One region of the Nonomuraea sp. NPDC059023 genome, then DNA from elsewhere that is predicted to be linked to it. Evidence: predicted binding sites of a transcription regulator. Region 1 holds the regulator's gene; the other holds the start of a gene.
The links. Region 1 encodes HrcA, which represses chaperone genes, less so after heat shock. Its sites were predicted from a motif close to TTGGCACTCTCNNNNNGAGAGTGCCAA; they were not measured.
Positions count from the first base shown of each region.

Region 2: the regulator HrcA is predicted to act here: its motif matches at 5,287-5,313, upstream of groL (chaperonin GroEL).

Region 1 covers NZ_JBHYIO010000005.1:285,958-293,374, forward strand. Annotated here, with positions in the region: gene ACFWYW_RS11480 (SigE family RNA polymerase sigma factor) at 80-625, shown strand; gene ACFWYW_RS11485 (hypothetical protein) at 622-1,266, shown strand; gene ACFWYW_RS11490 (16S rRNA (uracil(1498)-N(3))-methyltransferase) at 1,271-2,002, opposite strand; gene dnaJ (molecular chaperone DnaJ) at 2,031-3,170, opposite strand; gene hrcA (heat-inducible transcriptional repressor HrcA) at 3,182-4,195, opposite strand; gene ACFWYW_RS11505 (hypothetical protein) at 4,339-5,259, shown strand; gene ACFWYW_RS11510 (DUF3097 domain-containing protein) at 5,277-6,101, shown strand; gene ACFWYW_RS11515 (DUF4870 domain-containing protein) at 6,098-6,790, shown strand; gene ACFWYW_RS11520 (hypothetical protein) at 6,873-7,417, shown strand, end outside.
Region 2 covers NZ_JBHYIO010000009.1:273,336-280,752, reverse strand. Annotated here, with positions in the region: gene ACFWYW_RS18310 (MFS transporter) at 1-929, opposite strand, end outside; gene ACFWYW_RS18305 (trehalose-6-phosphate synthase) at 938-2,356, opposite strand; gene ACFWYW_RS18300 (RNA polymerase sigma factor) at 2,387-2,941, shown strand; SAM riboswitch class I at 3,021-3,160, shown strand; gene thrC (threonine synthase) at 3,174-4,403, shown strand; gene ACFWYW_RS18290 (MoaD/ThiS family protein) at 4,419-4,694, shown strand; gene ACFWYW_RS18285 (cold-shock protein) at 4,926-5,126, shown strand; gene groL (chaperonin GroEL) at 5,451-7,079, shown strand; gene ACFWYW_RS18275 (hypothetical protein) at 7,178-7,417, shown strand, end outside.

The DNA of each region.
Region 1 (7,417 bases):
AATGCACCCCAAGGAACCGGGAAAACCTCAAGAACCGGAAGAGCGTAAACCCGCAGGGAAGGCCGAGCGTCCCATTGATGTGACCACCGAAACCCTTCTGGCCGACAGGTCGCTGGGGGCGGTGCCGGTCGGATGGGACGCCGACGTGGCCGTTACCGCGCTGTACAGTGCGCACTTCCGGTCATTGGTTCGTCTCGCCGTGTTGCTCGTGCGCGACATAGCAACAGCGGAGGAAGTCGTGCAGGACGCGTTCGTCGCCATCCATGGCGCCTGGCGCAGACTGCGTGACCCCGACAAGGCACTCGCCTACCTGCGGCAGTCTGTCGTCAACCGGTCCCGTTCCGTTCTGCGTCACCGAGCCGTCGTGGAGAAGTACGCACCCAAGGGCCTGCCAGACGCCCCGAGCGCCGAGAACGGCGCCATCGGCGAGCTGGAGCGCTCCGCGGTCATCGAGGCATTACGCGCGCTGCCGACCCGGCAGAGAGAGGCCCTTGTCCTTCGTTACTACGGGGATCTGTCCGAGGCTGAGATCGCCCATGCCATGGGCATCAGCAAGGGCGCGGTCAAGAGCCACACCGCCCGTGGCATGGCCGCCTTGCGATCCGTCCTGGAGAAGATGTCATGACCCAGCCGCCCGACGAGTACGGCGACATTCTGCGCCGCGTGCTCCGCGCGGAGGCGGACGCGGTCGTGCCGTCTCCGGAAGGTCTGGAGATCATCCGCGGCCGCATCGAGCGGCGGGGCGTGCGCAGCGTGTTGTGGTGGCGCATCGGCGCCGCCACGGTCAGTGCCGTACTGGTCGCGGGCACCGTCGTCATGGTGGTTCCCTCACTGCGGGACAGGGTCATCACGCCCACGGAGGTCGAGCACGTCCGCGAGACCGACGCCCCGCCGGACAACTCCTCCACCAACCGCCCTCAGGACAAGCCCAGCCCGAGCAGGTCGGAGCCGGCGATCCTGCCTGCCGACCCGACGCCCACGCCGACGTCGCCCGGGCAGGCCACCGAGTCGGCCAAGTCGACGGCGAAGCCGTCCCCGAGCGGCAGCGTCACCCCGACGCCGACGCCCTGCCCGTCCACTCCGGAGGAGGAGACCGCCGCGCGCGAGGACTGCCCCACGGCGTCCGCCAGTCCCACCCCCTCCGGCCCCACCGACACGCCCATCCCGTCCGGCAGTTGCCCGCCGGAGGAGTGCCCGCCGGACGACCAGCCGCCCGCGCCGCCCACCGACCTGACGACGCCGCTGACCTCCAACCAGGTGAGCTGAGGTCTCACCAGCGCCCGGTGCGCGCCATCAGCACCGCCGCCGCGGCCACTCCCGCGGTCGAGGTCCGCAGCACCGTAGACCCCATCAGCGCCGGTACGGCTCCCGCCGCGACGAACCCGGCCAGCTCGCCTTCCGAGATCCCGCCCTCGGGCCCGACCACGAGCACGATCTCCCCGTCGGCGGGCAGGCTCACCCGCGACAACGGCCGCGCCGCCTCCTCGTGCAGCACGAGCGCCAGCGCCGCCCGTCCGAGCAACGCCTCCACCTGAGCGGTGGAGGCCAGATCGGCCACCTCGGCCCCGTGGAAGCGCCGCGCCTGCTTGCCCGCCTCCCGCGCGGTGGCGCGCCACTTGCCGAGCGCCTTGGCGACCTTGTCGCCCTTCCACTGGGTGATGCTGCGCGCGGCCGCCCAGGGCACGATGCGGTCGACACCGGCCTCGGTCATCATCTCGACGGCCAGCTCGCCCCTGTCGCCCTTGGGCAGCCCCTGGACGACGACCACGCGCGGCGCCGGAGCCGGGACCTCGTAACGCTTGAGCACGTCGAGCAGCAGCCGGTCCTTGAGCGCCTCGCGCACGACGCACTCGGCCACCGCGCCGGCGCCGTCGGTGAGGTCGACCCGCTCACCCGCCCGCAGCCGCCTGACGGCCGCCGCGTGGCGGCCCTCCGGGCCGTCGAGCACCGCCTCATCGCCGCCGAACGTCTCGCGCCCGGCCAGGAACACCGGCACGCTCATGGCCGCCCCCGCTCGCCGTACAAGGAGGTCAGCGGCCGTTGAAGGCGTCTCGCAGGCGGGAGAAGAAGCCCTGCTGGCCCGGCGCGAACTTGCCGGGCGGGCGCTCCTCCCCGCGCAGCTTCGACAGCTCGCGCAGCAGTTCCTCCTGGGCCGGGTCGAGGCGGCCCGGCGTCTCCACGTTGACGTGGATGAGCAGGTCGCCGCGGCCGGAGTCGTTGAGGCGCTGCACGCCGCGGCCGTACATGGAGATCACCTGGCCGGACTGCGTGCCGGGGCGGACGTCGACCTCCTCGGCGCCGTCGAGCGTCTCCACCGTCAGCACGGTGCCGAGCGCGGCGGCGGTCATCGGGATCTGGACGGTGCAGTGGAGGTCGTCACCGCGCCGCTCGAAGATCTCGTGCGGCCGCTCGACGATCTCCAGGAAGAGGTCTCCGGGCGGGCCGCCGCCGGGGCCGACCTCGCCCTCACCGGCCAGCTGGATGTGGGTGCCGTCCTCGACGCCCGCGGGGATGCGGACCTTGATGGTACGGCGGGTGCGCACCCGGCCGTCGCCCGCGCACTCCTGGCAGGGGTTGCGGATGATGGAGCCGAATCCCTGGCACTGGGGGCACGGCCGCGAGGTCATGACCTGGCCCAGGAAGGACCGGGTGACCTGGGAGACCTCGCCCCGGCCGCCGCACATGTCACAGGTGTCGGGGTGGGTGCCCGGCGCGGCGCCCGCGCCCTGGCAGACCTCACAGACGACGGCGGTGTCGACGACCAGTTCGCGCGTGGTGCCGAACGCCGTCTCGCGCAGGTCCAGCTCGACGCGGATGGTGGCGTTGCGGCCCCTCCTGGCCCGCGAGCGGGGGCCGCGCCCGCCGCCCGCCGTACCGAAGAAGGCGTCCATGATGTCGCTGAAGGGGAAACCCGCGCCGAAACCGGCCGCTCCGGCCCCTGCGCCGGCGGCGGCGAAGGGGTCGGCGCCAAGGTCGTACATCTGGCGCTTCTGCGGGTCCGACAGCACCTCGTACGCCTGCGTGATCTCCTTGAAACGCTCCTGCGTCGCGGGATCGGGGTTCACGTCCGGGTGCAGCTCACGGGCCAGCCGGCGATAGGCCTTCTTGACCTCGTCCTGACTGGCGTCACGGCGCACCCCGAGGGTGCTGTAGTAGTCGCTGTTTGCCACTTATCGACCTCTTAAGAAGCAGCCAGGATCTGGCTGACGTAGCGTGCCACTGCGCGCACGGCGCCCATGGTCACCGGGTAGTCCATCCTCGTGGGGCCGAGGACGCCCAGCCGGGCCAGTTGGTTGTCGCCAGAACCGTATCCGGTGGCGACGATGGACGTGCCGTGGAGATAGGGGTTTTCCGCTCCGATGCGCACGGTGAGCGCGGTCGGGGTGTCCGTTGTCGTCTCGCCGAGCAGGCGCATGAGCACGACCTGCTCTTCCAGCGCTTCGAGGACGTCGCGCAGACCGATGGTGAAGTCGGCGCCGGCCAGGTTGGCCGCACCGGCGAAAACGATCTTCTCGTCGTGCCGTTCGACGAGCGTCTCCAGCAGGACCGACAGAATCGTCGCGACAACCGGCCGGTCCTCCACCGGAAGCCGTTCCGGCAGGTCGGCCACCAGGTCGGGCACCTCGGCCAGCCCGCACCCGTCGAGACAGGCGTTGAGCACGGCGCGCAGGTGGGCGATCCGGGGGTCCTCGATGACCTCGGGCAGCTCGACGACGCGCTGCTCGACCCGGCCCGTGTTGGTGATCAGCACGAGCATGATCCGCCGCTCGCTCAGCGGCACGAGCTCGACGTGACGCACGCTGGAGCGCGTCAGCGTCGGATACTGCACCACCGCGACCTGCCTGGTCAGCTGCGCCAGCAGCCGTACCGTGCGGGTCACCACGTCGTCGAGGTCGACCGCGCCGGCCAGGAAGGTCTCGATGGCCCTGCGCTCGGCCGTGGACAGCGGCTTGATCTGCGAGAGCCGGTCGACGAAGAGCCGGTAGCCCTTGTCCGTCGGCACCCGGCCCGCGCTGGTGTGCGGCTGGGTGATGTACCCCTCCTCCTCCAGCGCGGCCATGTCGTTGCGTACCGTGGCCGGGGAGACCTTGAGGTTGTGGCGCTCGGCCAGCGCCTTGGAGCCCACCGGTTCGTTGGTGGACACGTAGTCCTCGACAATCGCGCGGAGGACCGCGAGTTTCCTGTCGTCGAGCACGTGTGCACCTCCTACCTCTTCCCTTGGGAAACGCCAGGTCTGGCACTCGGTGTTCCCGAGTGCCAAGTGTACGGCTCTCACCCACAAGGTGCGATAACCCACGTGCTAGCGGACGGCAACCCGATACGTCCACACTTGCAGCTATGAGTGAAGATTTCCGGCAGGGTGGAGGATGGCAGCCTCCTCAGCAGCCTCCGTACGAGCCTCCGCCGCAGGGCGGACCCCCGTACGGCCCCCCGCCGCAGAGCGGCCCCCAGTACGGGCCTGCGGGCGGCCCGCCGTACGGCCAGCCGCCGTCGGGCCCCCCGCAGGGCCAGCCGCCCTCAGGCCCGCAGTACGGCCAGCCGCCCTCAGGTCCCCAGTACGGCCAGCCGCCGTCGGGCCCCCAGTACGGCCAGCAACCCCAGTACGGCCAGCCGCCCCTCGGCCAGCAACCCTTCGGTCAGCAGCCCCAGTTCGGCCAGCAGCAGTTCGGCCAGCCCCCGTACGGCGCCCCCCAGTTCCCCCCTCCGGTGGACGGCAAGCGGCTGCGCCCGCCCCTGTGGCAGATCGCCGTGGCCTGGGGCGTGGCCGTCGTGTTCGTGATCGCCGGCATCGCGCTGTTCGCGGGCGGCGTGACCAGTGGCGTGAGCGGCGCCGCCCCGGGCAAGACGTTCCAGCCCGGCCAGCCCGCCACGGTCACCATCGACCCGGCCGACCGGCCCGCGCTCTACCTGTCGCGCGGCACCCAGGTCAGCTGGGAGTGCCAGATCAACGGCAACGCCAAGCTCGTCACCACGCCCGTGAACCAGACCGTCGAGCTCAACGGCACGAGCTGGGAGCTGATCGCGCTGGTCAACGCCCCGGCCGCGGGTGACTACCAGATCAGCTGCACGATCGAGCCCGACGCGCAGACCCGCTTCGGCGTCGGCAAGGACCTGACCGCCGCGGCCGGCGGCATCATGGGCGGCGTGGCCGCGCTGTTCATCCTGCCCGCGGTCGGCGTGCTCATCGCGGTGGTGTGGACGGTCGTCGTGCTGGTGCGCCGCAGCGGCCACCGCAAGCGCCTCGCGATGGGCGGGTGATTTGCTACGGTCCCCGTGTGTACGACGGTGATGTGCTCGCGGGGAACTGGCGGCGTCCGGGCAAGGGCAAGATCCCTCAGGTCCCGGCGGATCTCGACCTGGTCGTGGAGGACGCCGATAGCGGCTTCTGCGGCGCCGTGGTGGCCTGCGACAAGGAGGCCGTCACGCTGGAGGACCGATTCGGCAAGCGCCGCCTGTTCCCGCTCGCGCCGGCGGCGTTCCTGCTGGAGGGCAGGCCGGTGACGCTGGTGCGGCCGGTCGCCCCGGCGGCGGGCGGGACCCCGGCGGGCGGGAAGAGGCGCAGCGCGTCGGGCTCGATCGCCGTCGAGGGCCTGCGCGCCCGGGTGGCCCGCGAGAGCCGCATCTACGTCGAGGGCGTGCACGACGCCGCCCTCGTGGAGAAGATCTGGGGCCACGACCTGCGGGTCGAGGGCGTGGTCGTGGAGTACCTGGAGGGCGTGGACGACCTGCCCGCCATCGTCGCGGAGTTCGGCCCGTCCGCCGGCAGGCGGCTCGGGGTCCTGGTGGACCACCTGGTGCCCGGTTCCAAGGAGAGCCGGATCGCCGCCCAGGTCAGCTCGCCCGACGTGCTGATCGTCGGGCACCCGTACATCGACATCTGGCAGGCGGTGAAGCCGTCCGTCCTGCGGATCCCCGGCTGGCCGGACGTGCCGCGCGGGGTGCCGTGGAAGGAGGGCGTGATCGCCGCCCTGGGCTGGCGCATGGAGCCCGCCGCGGCGTGGCGGCGCATCCTGGGCTCCGTCTCGACCTTTTCCGACCTCGAGCCCGAGCTTCTCGGCCGGGTCGAGGAGCTGATCGACTTCGTCACGGAGGCATCATGAGCCAGGACCACCCCCAGCCTGACGACGACTCCACCCGCCGCGTGGAGCGCTCCGACATTCCCGGCCACGGCCAGCCGCCCTCGGGAGGCTACGGTCAACAGCCCCCGAGCGGGTACGGCCAGCAGCCCCCAAGCGGATACGGTCAACAGCCGCCGAGCGGGTACGGCCAGCCGGGCGCGTACCCGGGAGGCTACGGCCAGCAGCCGTCAGGCGGGTACACCCAGCAGCCGCCCTCCGCCGACTACCCCTACGGGCAGCAGCCGTCGGGCCCCCAGGGCTACGGTCACCCGCAGCAGCCCCCGCCCGGCTACGGCTACGGCTACCCGGCGGCCCCCCAGCCCCACACCCCCGGCATGTACGGCCCGCGCCCCGGCACCGACGACACCACGATGGCCATGCTGTCCCACCTGCTGGGCCTGCTGGTCTCCTGGATCGGCCCGCTCATCATCTACCTGATGAAGAAGGACGAGTCCCCCTACGTCCGCGACCAGGCGGCCGAGGCGCTGAACTTCCAGATCACCATGTTCATCGGCTACATCGTCTCCTTCATCCTGACGATCGTCATCATCGGCTTCCTGCTGCTGCCGGTGGTCTGGATCGTCTCGCTGATCTTCCACATCCAGGCGGCCATCGCCACCAACAAGGGCGAGAACTACCGCTACCCGATCAGCATCCGCATGATCAAGTAATACGGAGAATCACGGTTCGATCACTCTCCGGAATGATCCCAGCTCCCCGGGTGACGATGGACGGGTCACTCACGGGGAGGTCATGGTGCACGAGCGCCTGCGCAACACCACCAGATACCTGGCAGCGGCCGCCTACCTGGATCCCGGCTTCCGCGACCGGGCGCTGTACGCGCTGATCGCGCGCCGCCACCACGCGGTGGCGCCGTCGGTCGGCGGGTTCGACCTGGGCCCGGTGCTGCGGCACTGCCTCTACTCGCGGTCGCTGCTGACCGTCAGGGAGGCCGCGGTCACGGTGATGCTGCTGCTCGCCCTGCTGTTCAACTTTCAGGCCACGATGCCGTGGCTCACGGTCCTGGGCGCGCTGGCGGCCTTCGCCTCCGGCGGGTTCGGCAGCCTGGGGCAGCGCAGGCGGCTGAGTCCTGTCCTCGTGGCCGGTCTGGTGATCGGCTTCTTCGCCCTGGTGGTCGTGCCCGCGCTGCTGCTGACCAGGTATCTCGGCGCGAGCGGCTCGGAGTTCGAGGAGGACAGCGGCTCCGGCTGGATGGCGCCCCTGATGCTCGTGGCCGCCATCGCCACCGTGCTGGCCTACCGGGTGCGCGTCTACCGGATCCTGTCGGAGCGGCTGCG
Region 2 (7,417 bases), on a different contig from region 1:
GAGACGCCGAGCCCGCTGATCGCCAGCCCCGCGTAGGCGAACAGCGGATGCGTGCTCGACCAGAACAGCAGCCAGCCGGCCGCGGTCAGCAGCAGGGCGCCGGTGAGCAGCCCGGGCGCGCCCATGCGCAGGGCCAGCGGCGTCCCGGCGAAGCGGCCGACGGCCAGGCCGGCCGTGAACGCGGTCAGCCCGGTCGTGGCCGCCGCCACGCCCATCCCCGTGTTCGACGCGAACAGCTGCACCGCCCACAGGTTGAAGCAGAACTCCAGCGCGACCACCAGGAAGAGCACGCCGCCCGCCACGTAGAAGCGCCAGCCGGGCGGCGGCAGGCCGGCGCGGGCGGCGCCGTCGTGCGGGCGGCCGGCCACGCGGACGCGGCCGAGCGTGAGGGCGATCAGGACGCTGAGGATCGGGGTGATCAGCAGGGCCGCCCGCCAGCCGAGCGCGGTCTGCGCGGTGGCGCTGATCGCGTAGGTCATGGCGATGCCGAACAGGATCGCGACCGCGTTGGCCTCGCTGATCGCCGCCGGTCCCGCCGGGCCGTGGTGGTCGCTGAGCGCGGCCATCATGGCGTAGAGGGCCACCGAGCCGAACAGGCTGGACAGGCCGTAGCCCAGCAGGGTGGCGGGCAGGGCGGGGGTGAGCATGACCGGAACCAGGCCCGCGTTCATGCCGGCCAGGCTGCCCCAGATCGTGGCGCGCCGGCCGTACCTGCGCTCCAGGAACGGCAGCGCGGCGCCGGCCAGGAGCGTTCCCGCGGCCATCGCGGTGCCGTGCAGGGCGGCGACCGCGTTGGAGACCTGCTGTTCCTGGCGCAGCAGCGGCAGGACGGCGCTGAGCCCGTACAGGTAGGTGGCGAAGGCGCCGAGTTGTAAGTAGACGAGCCAGGTCGGGAGATCACGGGTCAGACGTATCCGGACTGTGGTCACTTGAGGCATTAAGTCAGGGCATCGAGCTGCGCCGCAAGCCACCTCTGGGGCGGCAGCGCGGTGGCCGCCGCGGCCAGGCTGGCGGCCCTGCGCGTACGCTCCTCCTCGGGCATGACCAGGGCGGTGTGCAGGGCCTGGGCGGTCTCCAGGACGTCGTAGGGGTTGACCACGAGCGCGTCGGCGCCCAGTTCGGCGGCGGCGCCGGCCTCGCGCGAGAGCACCAGGACGCAGCGGGGCGACAGGATCGGGCCCTCCTTGGCGACCAGGTTCATGCCGTCGCGGATCGGGTTGACCAGCAGCACGTCGGCCATCCGGTAGGCGGCGAGGCTGCGCGCGTAGTCGTCGTTGACGTTGAGTATCAGCGGGTCCCAGTCCTCGGTGGCGTACTCGTCCTCGATCTCCTTGGCGCAGCGCTGCACCGCCGCGGTGTACTCGCGGTACTCGGGCAGGTCGTGGCGGCTCGGGTAGGCGAAGGCCAGGTGCACCACGCGGCCGTGCCACTCGGGATGTGCGGCCAGGAACTCGCGGTAGGCGACCAGGCCGCGCACGATGTTCTTGGACAGCTCGGTGCGGTCGATGCGGACGATCAGCTTCCTGTCACCGGTCTGCGCGCGCAGCGCCGCCACGTTCGACTCCACGTCCGGCTCGCAGGCGCGCCGCCACAACTGCTCGCCGTCGACGCCGAGCGCGTGCACGCCGATCCTGGTCGTGCGGCCCTCGTGGGTGACGCCGCGCGCGTCCACCCGGGCGCCCAGCAGGGCCGCGCAGCAGTCGGTGAACGCCCGCGCCCACCGCTCGGTGAGGAACCCGGCGTGATCGGCTCCCAGAATGCCTTCCAGGACCTCACGGGCCACCTCGTCGGGCAGCAGCGCGAAGTACTCCGGCGGGGCCCAGGGGGTGTGGCTGAAATGCGCGATGCGCAGGTCGGGGCGCTCGGCGCGGAGCATGGCCGGGGTGAGGGTCAGGTGGTAGTCCTGCACCATCACGCGCGCCTCGTGCCCGGCCTCCTCGGCCAGCGCCAGCGCGAAGGCGCCGTTGTAGTCGCGGTAGGACTCCCACTCGCGCTGGAACCTGGTGCCGAAGTGCGGGGAGTTGGGGATGTCGTAGAGCAGGTGGTTGACGAACCACAGCGTGGAGTTGGCCACGGCGTTGTAGGCGCGGTGGAAGGTCGCGGGGGCGATGTCCAGCATGCGCAGCGACCCGGTGTCGTAGCCGGCCTGGTCGAGGCGGCCGCCGGGAGCCTGCCGTACGGCGCTGCGGTCGCCGTCGGAAAGGGCCGCGCAGACCCACAGCACGCCCTCGTCCTTCGCCACGCCGGAAAGGCCCGAGACCAGGCCGCCGCCACCGCGTTTCATGGTGAGTTCACCGTCGTCGGAGACGGTGAAGGAGACAGGACCGCGGTTCGAGGCGACCAGGACGCTGTTCATTTAACTATCCTCCGCTCATAGGATCCCGCTATGGCGCTTGATGAGCTAACCGAGGAACTGGCCCGCTCCGCAGCCGCTGGAGATCATCGCGCACTCGGCGAGCTCTTGCGGCGGATCGAGCCGCACGTACTCCGCCACTGCGCGCGAATCCTGCCCTATCACCAGGACGCGGAGGAGGCCTGCCAGGACACTCTGCTGGCCGTCGCGCGCAACATCGGGCGGTTCGAGGGCAGGGCGCGGTTCAGCACGTGGCTGCACATCGTGACGGCCAACTGCGCCCGCACGACCTACCGGTCGCTGAAGCGGCGGGCGGCCGAGCAGAGCTCCGACGAACTGCCCACGCAGAAGCCGGACGTGGCCCGGGTGAGCGTGATCGCGGGCTCGCGCCTGGACCTGCTCGACGCGATGGAGGCGCTGGAGGCGTCCAAACCCGACCTGGCGCAGGCGCTCGTGCTGCGCGACATCGTGCAGCTCGACTACAACGAGGTGGCCGAGCAGCTCGGCATCCCTCTCGGCACCGCGAAATCCCGCATCCACCAGGCGCGCAAGTACGTGCAGGGCGTGCTCGGGGAGGACTATCGGTGAGACGGTTTGTCTCACTGGTCGAGACGGGTGGGCAACCGATCCGCTTGACCAGGTAGAGTCCCTTTCGACAACTACATATTGCTCATCCAGAGGGGTGGAGGGACCGGCCCTGCGAAGCCCCGGCAACCCTCCCGGATTGTGACTCGCACCCGCGAGGCCGACCGGGACAAGGTGCCAATTCCGGTCTGTGGTCAAGGTGGCCGCAGGCGAAGATGAGGGAAGGCCTCGCTTCATGTCGCTCGACTTCGGTCCTGCTGTAGCTCTCTCCTGCCGCGAGTGCGGCACCCGCTATGACCTCGGCCCCAGTTTCGCGTGTCTGGAGTGTTTCGGGCCACTCGAAGTGGCCTATGACTTCGGTACGGTGACCCGCTCGCAGATCGAGTCCGGTCCGACCAACATCTGGCGTTACCAGGCGCTCCTGCCGGTCCCCGTGGACGTGGCGGCCAAGCAGAACATGAACCCCGGCTGGACCAAGCTGGTCAAGGCCGGCAACCTCGGCCGCACGCTCGGCATCAAGTCGCTGCACATCAAGGACGACTCCGGCAATCCCACCCACTCCTTCAAGGACCGTGTGGTGGCCATCGCCGTCGAGGCGGCCCGCAACTTCGGCTTCCACACCCTGTCCTGCTCCTCCACCGGCAACCTGGCCGGCGCGGTCACCGCGGCCGCCGCCAGGGCCGGGCTCGACGCGTGCGTCTTCATCCCCGCCGACCTGGAGCAGGCCAAGATCGCCATGGCCCGGGTGTTCGGCGGCAGGCTGATCGGCATCGAGGGCACCTACGACGAGGTCAACCGCTTCTGCTCCGAGCTCATCGGCGACCCGCTTGGCGACAAGTGGGGCTTCGTCAACGTGAACCTGCGGCCGTACTACGCCGAGGGGTCCAAGACGCTGGCCTACGAGATCGCCGAGCAGCTCGGGTGGAGGCTGCCCGAGCAGATCGTCATCCCGATCGCCTCCGGCTCCCAGCTCACGAAGATCGACAAGGGCTTCAAGGAACTCGTGGCGCTCGGGCTGGTCGAGGACACGCCCTACAAGGTGTTCGGGGCCCAGGCGCTCGGGTGCTCGCCGGTGTCGGCGGCGTACAAGGCCGGGCACGACGTGGTCCAGCCGGTCAAGCCGGACACCATCGCCAAGTCGCTGGCCATCGGGAACCCGGCTGACGGGCCGTACGTGCTCGACATCGCCCGCCGTACGGGAGGGGCGGTGGAAGACGTCACCGACGCCGAGATCGTCGCGGCCATCAAGCTCCTGGCCTCCACGGAGGGCATCTTCGCCGAGACCGCGGGCGGCGTCACCGTGGGCGTGCTCAAGAAGCTGGTGGAAAACGGCGCGCTGGATCCCGAGGCGGAAACGGTCGTGCTGAACACCGGCGACGGCCTCAAGACCCTTGACGCGGTGTCGTCGATCGCCGAACCCACCGCTGTCATCCGGCCCTCTCTCGACGCGTTCCGCGCCATCTGAAAGGAAGTTTAAGGCATGAGCGTTTCTGTACGGATTCCCACCATTCTGCGCACCTACACGGGTGGTAACGCGGAGGTCAGTGGCGAGGGTGCGACGCTGCGCGAGGTCCTTCAGAAGCTGGACAGTGACTACCCGGGGATCGGTGCCCGAATTCTCGATGAATCGGGCAAGATTCGGCGTTTTGTCAACGTTTACGTGGGGCAAGAGGACGTCCGATTCGCCGACGGGCTCGACACCGCGGCCCCCGAGGGGAGCGAGATCTCCATCATCCCCGCGGTAGCCGGAGGCTAACGCTTCGCACACTCTTAGCACTGGGGCACCTCTTCGGAGGTGCCCTTCCCATTTCTGGAAAATTCAACTCTTCGAAGGATGAAATAGGCAGTTTTCAGATTGACTCTGTTGCCCAACGGCATGCCACAGGTATGGTCGAGGGCGATCGCCGCCAGTTTTTCGGTAAAAGCGGCGAACGCGGATCTCGCGGAGGAATGGGCGGGATCCAGAGCCCAGTAAGAGGAGTCGGAAGTGGCGCAGGGCACCGTCAAGTGGTTCAACGCGGACAAGGGCTACGGTTTCATCGCGGTAGACGGTGGTAAGGATGTATTCGTCCATTACTCAGCGATCATGATGGACGGCTACAGATCACTCGAACAAGGCCAGCGGGTCGAGTTCGAGATCACACAAGGCCAGAAGGGGCCGCAGGCGGAATCTGTCCGCACCGTTTGAACCACGCACCGAGGCAGCCCGCACGGCAGCGCAGTCCGTGCGGTTCTGCCAACACCTTTCGTCTCACCAGGACAGGCCCGATCTCGCGAGGGGATCGGGCCTGACCTGCGACGAGGTGGCTCTCGCTTGCACTCGACCGGGTAGAGTGCTAAACAGTTCGTTGGCACTCTCTCCACGTGAGTGCCAACACCTGGATCGAGACGATCGGGGCCTGCCGAACGGAGATGCGGGCCCAAGTGTTCGGCCCCCGGGCCGGGCACGCTGCCGTCGCGGGCGTCGGCTCGATCCTTGAGAAGCCACCCTGCATCTGGGAGGTCCAGCCTTATGGCAGCCAAGATGATCGCGTTTGACGAGGACGCCCGGCGCGGTCTCGAGCGCGGCATGAACCAGCTCGCTGACGCCGTGAAGGTGACCCTTGGTCCCAAGGGGCGCAATGTCGTGCTGGAGAAGAAGTGGGGCGCTCCCACGATCACGAACGACGGTGTCTCCATCGCCAAGGAGATCGAGCTCGAGGATCCGTGGGAGAAGATCGGCGCTGAGCTGGTCAAGGAAGTCGCCAAGAAGACGGATGACGTCGCGGGTGACGGCACCACGACGGCCACCGTGCTCGCCCAGGCGCTGGTGCGTGAGGGTCTGCGTAACGTGGCCGCGGGTGCGAACCCGATGGCGTTGAAGAAGGGTATCGAGGCGGCGGTCGAGCGGGTCAGCGAGGAGCTGTCCAAGCTGGCCAAGGATGTGGAGACGAAGGAGCAGATCGCTTCGACGGCTTCCATTTCGGCCGCGGACACCGAGATCGGCGCGCTCATCGCTGAGGCGATGGACAAGGTCGGCAAGGAAGGTGTCATCACGGTCGAGGAGAGCAACACCTTCGGCCTGGAGCTTGAGCTCACCGAGGGCATGCGCTTCGACAAGGGCATGACGTCGATGTACTTCGTGACGGACCCCGACCGCATGGAGGCCGTCCTCGAGGACCCGTACATCCTCATCGTCAACAGCAAGGTCTCCGCCAACAAGGACCTGCTGCCCCTGCTCGACAAGGTCGTGCAGGCCGGCAAGCCGCTGCTGATCATCGCTGAGGACATCGAGGGCGAGGCCCTGGCCACGCTCGTCGTCAACAAGATCCGCGGCCTGTTCAAGTCCGTCGCCGTCAAGGCTCCGGGCTTCGGTGACCGGCGCAAGGCCATGCTCGGTGACATCGCCACCCTGACCGGTGGCCAGGTCATCGCCGAGGAGGTCGGCCTGAAGCTCGAGTCCGCCACCCTCGACCTGCTGGGCCGCGCCCGTAAGGTCGTGGTGACCAAGGACGAGACCACGATCGTGGACGGCGCCGGTGACGCCGACCAGATCGCCGGGCGGGTCAACGAGATTCGGGCGGAGATCGACCGTACCGATTCCGACTACGACCGGGAGAAGCTGCAGGAGCGGCTGGCCAAGCTGGCCGGTGGCGTGGCGGTCATCAAGGCCGGTGCGGCGACCGAGGTCGAGCTGAAGGAGCGCAAGCACCGGATCGAGGACGCCGTGCGTAACGCGAAGGCGGCCGTCGAGGAGGGCATCGTGCCCGGCGGTGGTGTGGCGCTGCTGCAGGCCGGTACCAAGGCGTTCGACAAGCTGGAGCTGTCGGGCGATGAGGCGACCGGCGCGGCGATCGTGAAGAAGGCGCTGGAGGAGCCGCTGAAGCAGATCGCGGTCAACGCCGGTCTCGAGGGCGGCGTCGTGGTCGAGCGCGTGCGCAACCTCACCCCGGGTGAGGGCCTGAACGCGGCGACCGGCGAGTACGTCAACATGTTCGACGCGGGCATCCTCGACCCGGCCAAGGTCACCCGCTCGGCGCTGCAGAACGCCGCCTCCATCGCGGCGCTGTTCCTGACCACCGAGGCCGTCATCGCCGAGAAGCCGGAGAAGACCCCGGCTGCCCCGGCTGGTGGCATGCCCGGCGGCGACATGGACTTCTAAGTCCAGCCATTTCGCAAAGAGGGCGTCTCCCGGTTCGGGGGCGCCCTTTTCGCGTACACCCACGGCAATTGCCGTACGAGGAGCTACAACTGGAGGTGATGATGATCCGTATCGCTGTCTCCGGGCATCGCGGCCTGCCAGCCGGCACGGCGTCCCTCGTCGACGACGCTCTGCGCGGGACGCTGGCCGGGCACTCGCCCCGGGTCGTCGGGCTGTCCTGCCTGGCCGACGGGGCGGATCAGATCTTCGCCCGCGCGGTGCTGGATCTCGGGGGCAGTCTGGAGGCGGTGGTCCCGGCGGCCCGGTACCGCGACAGCCTGCCCGGCGAGGTCCGTGCG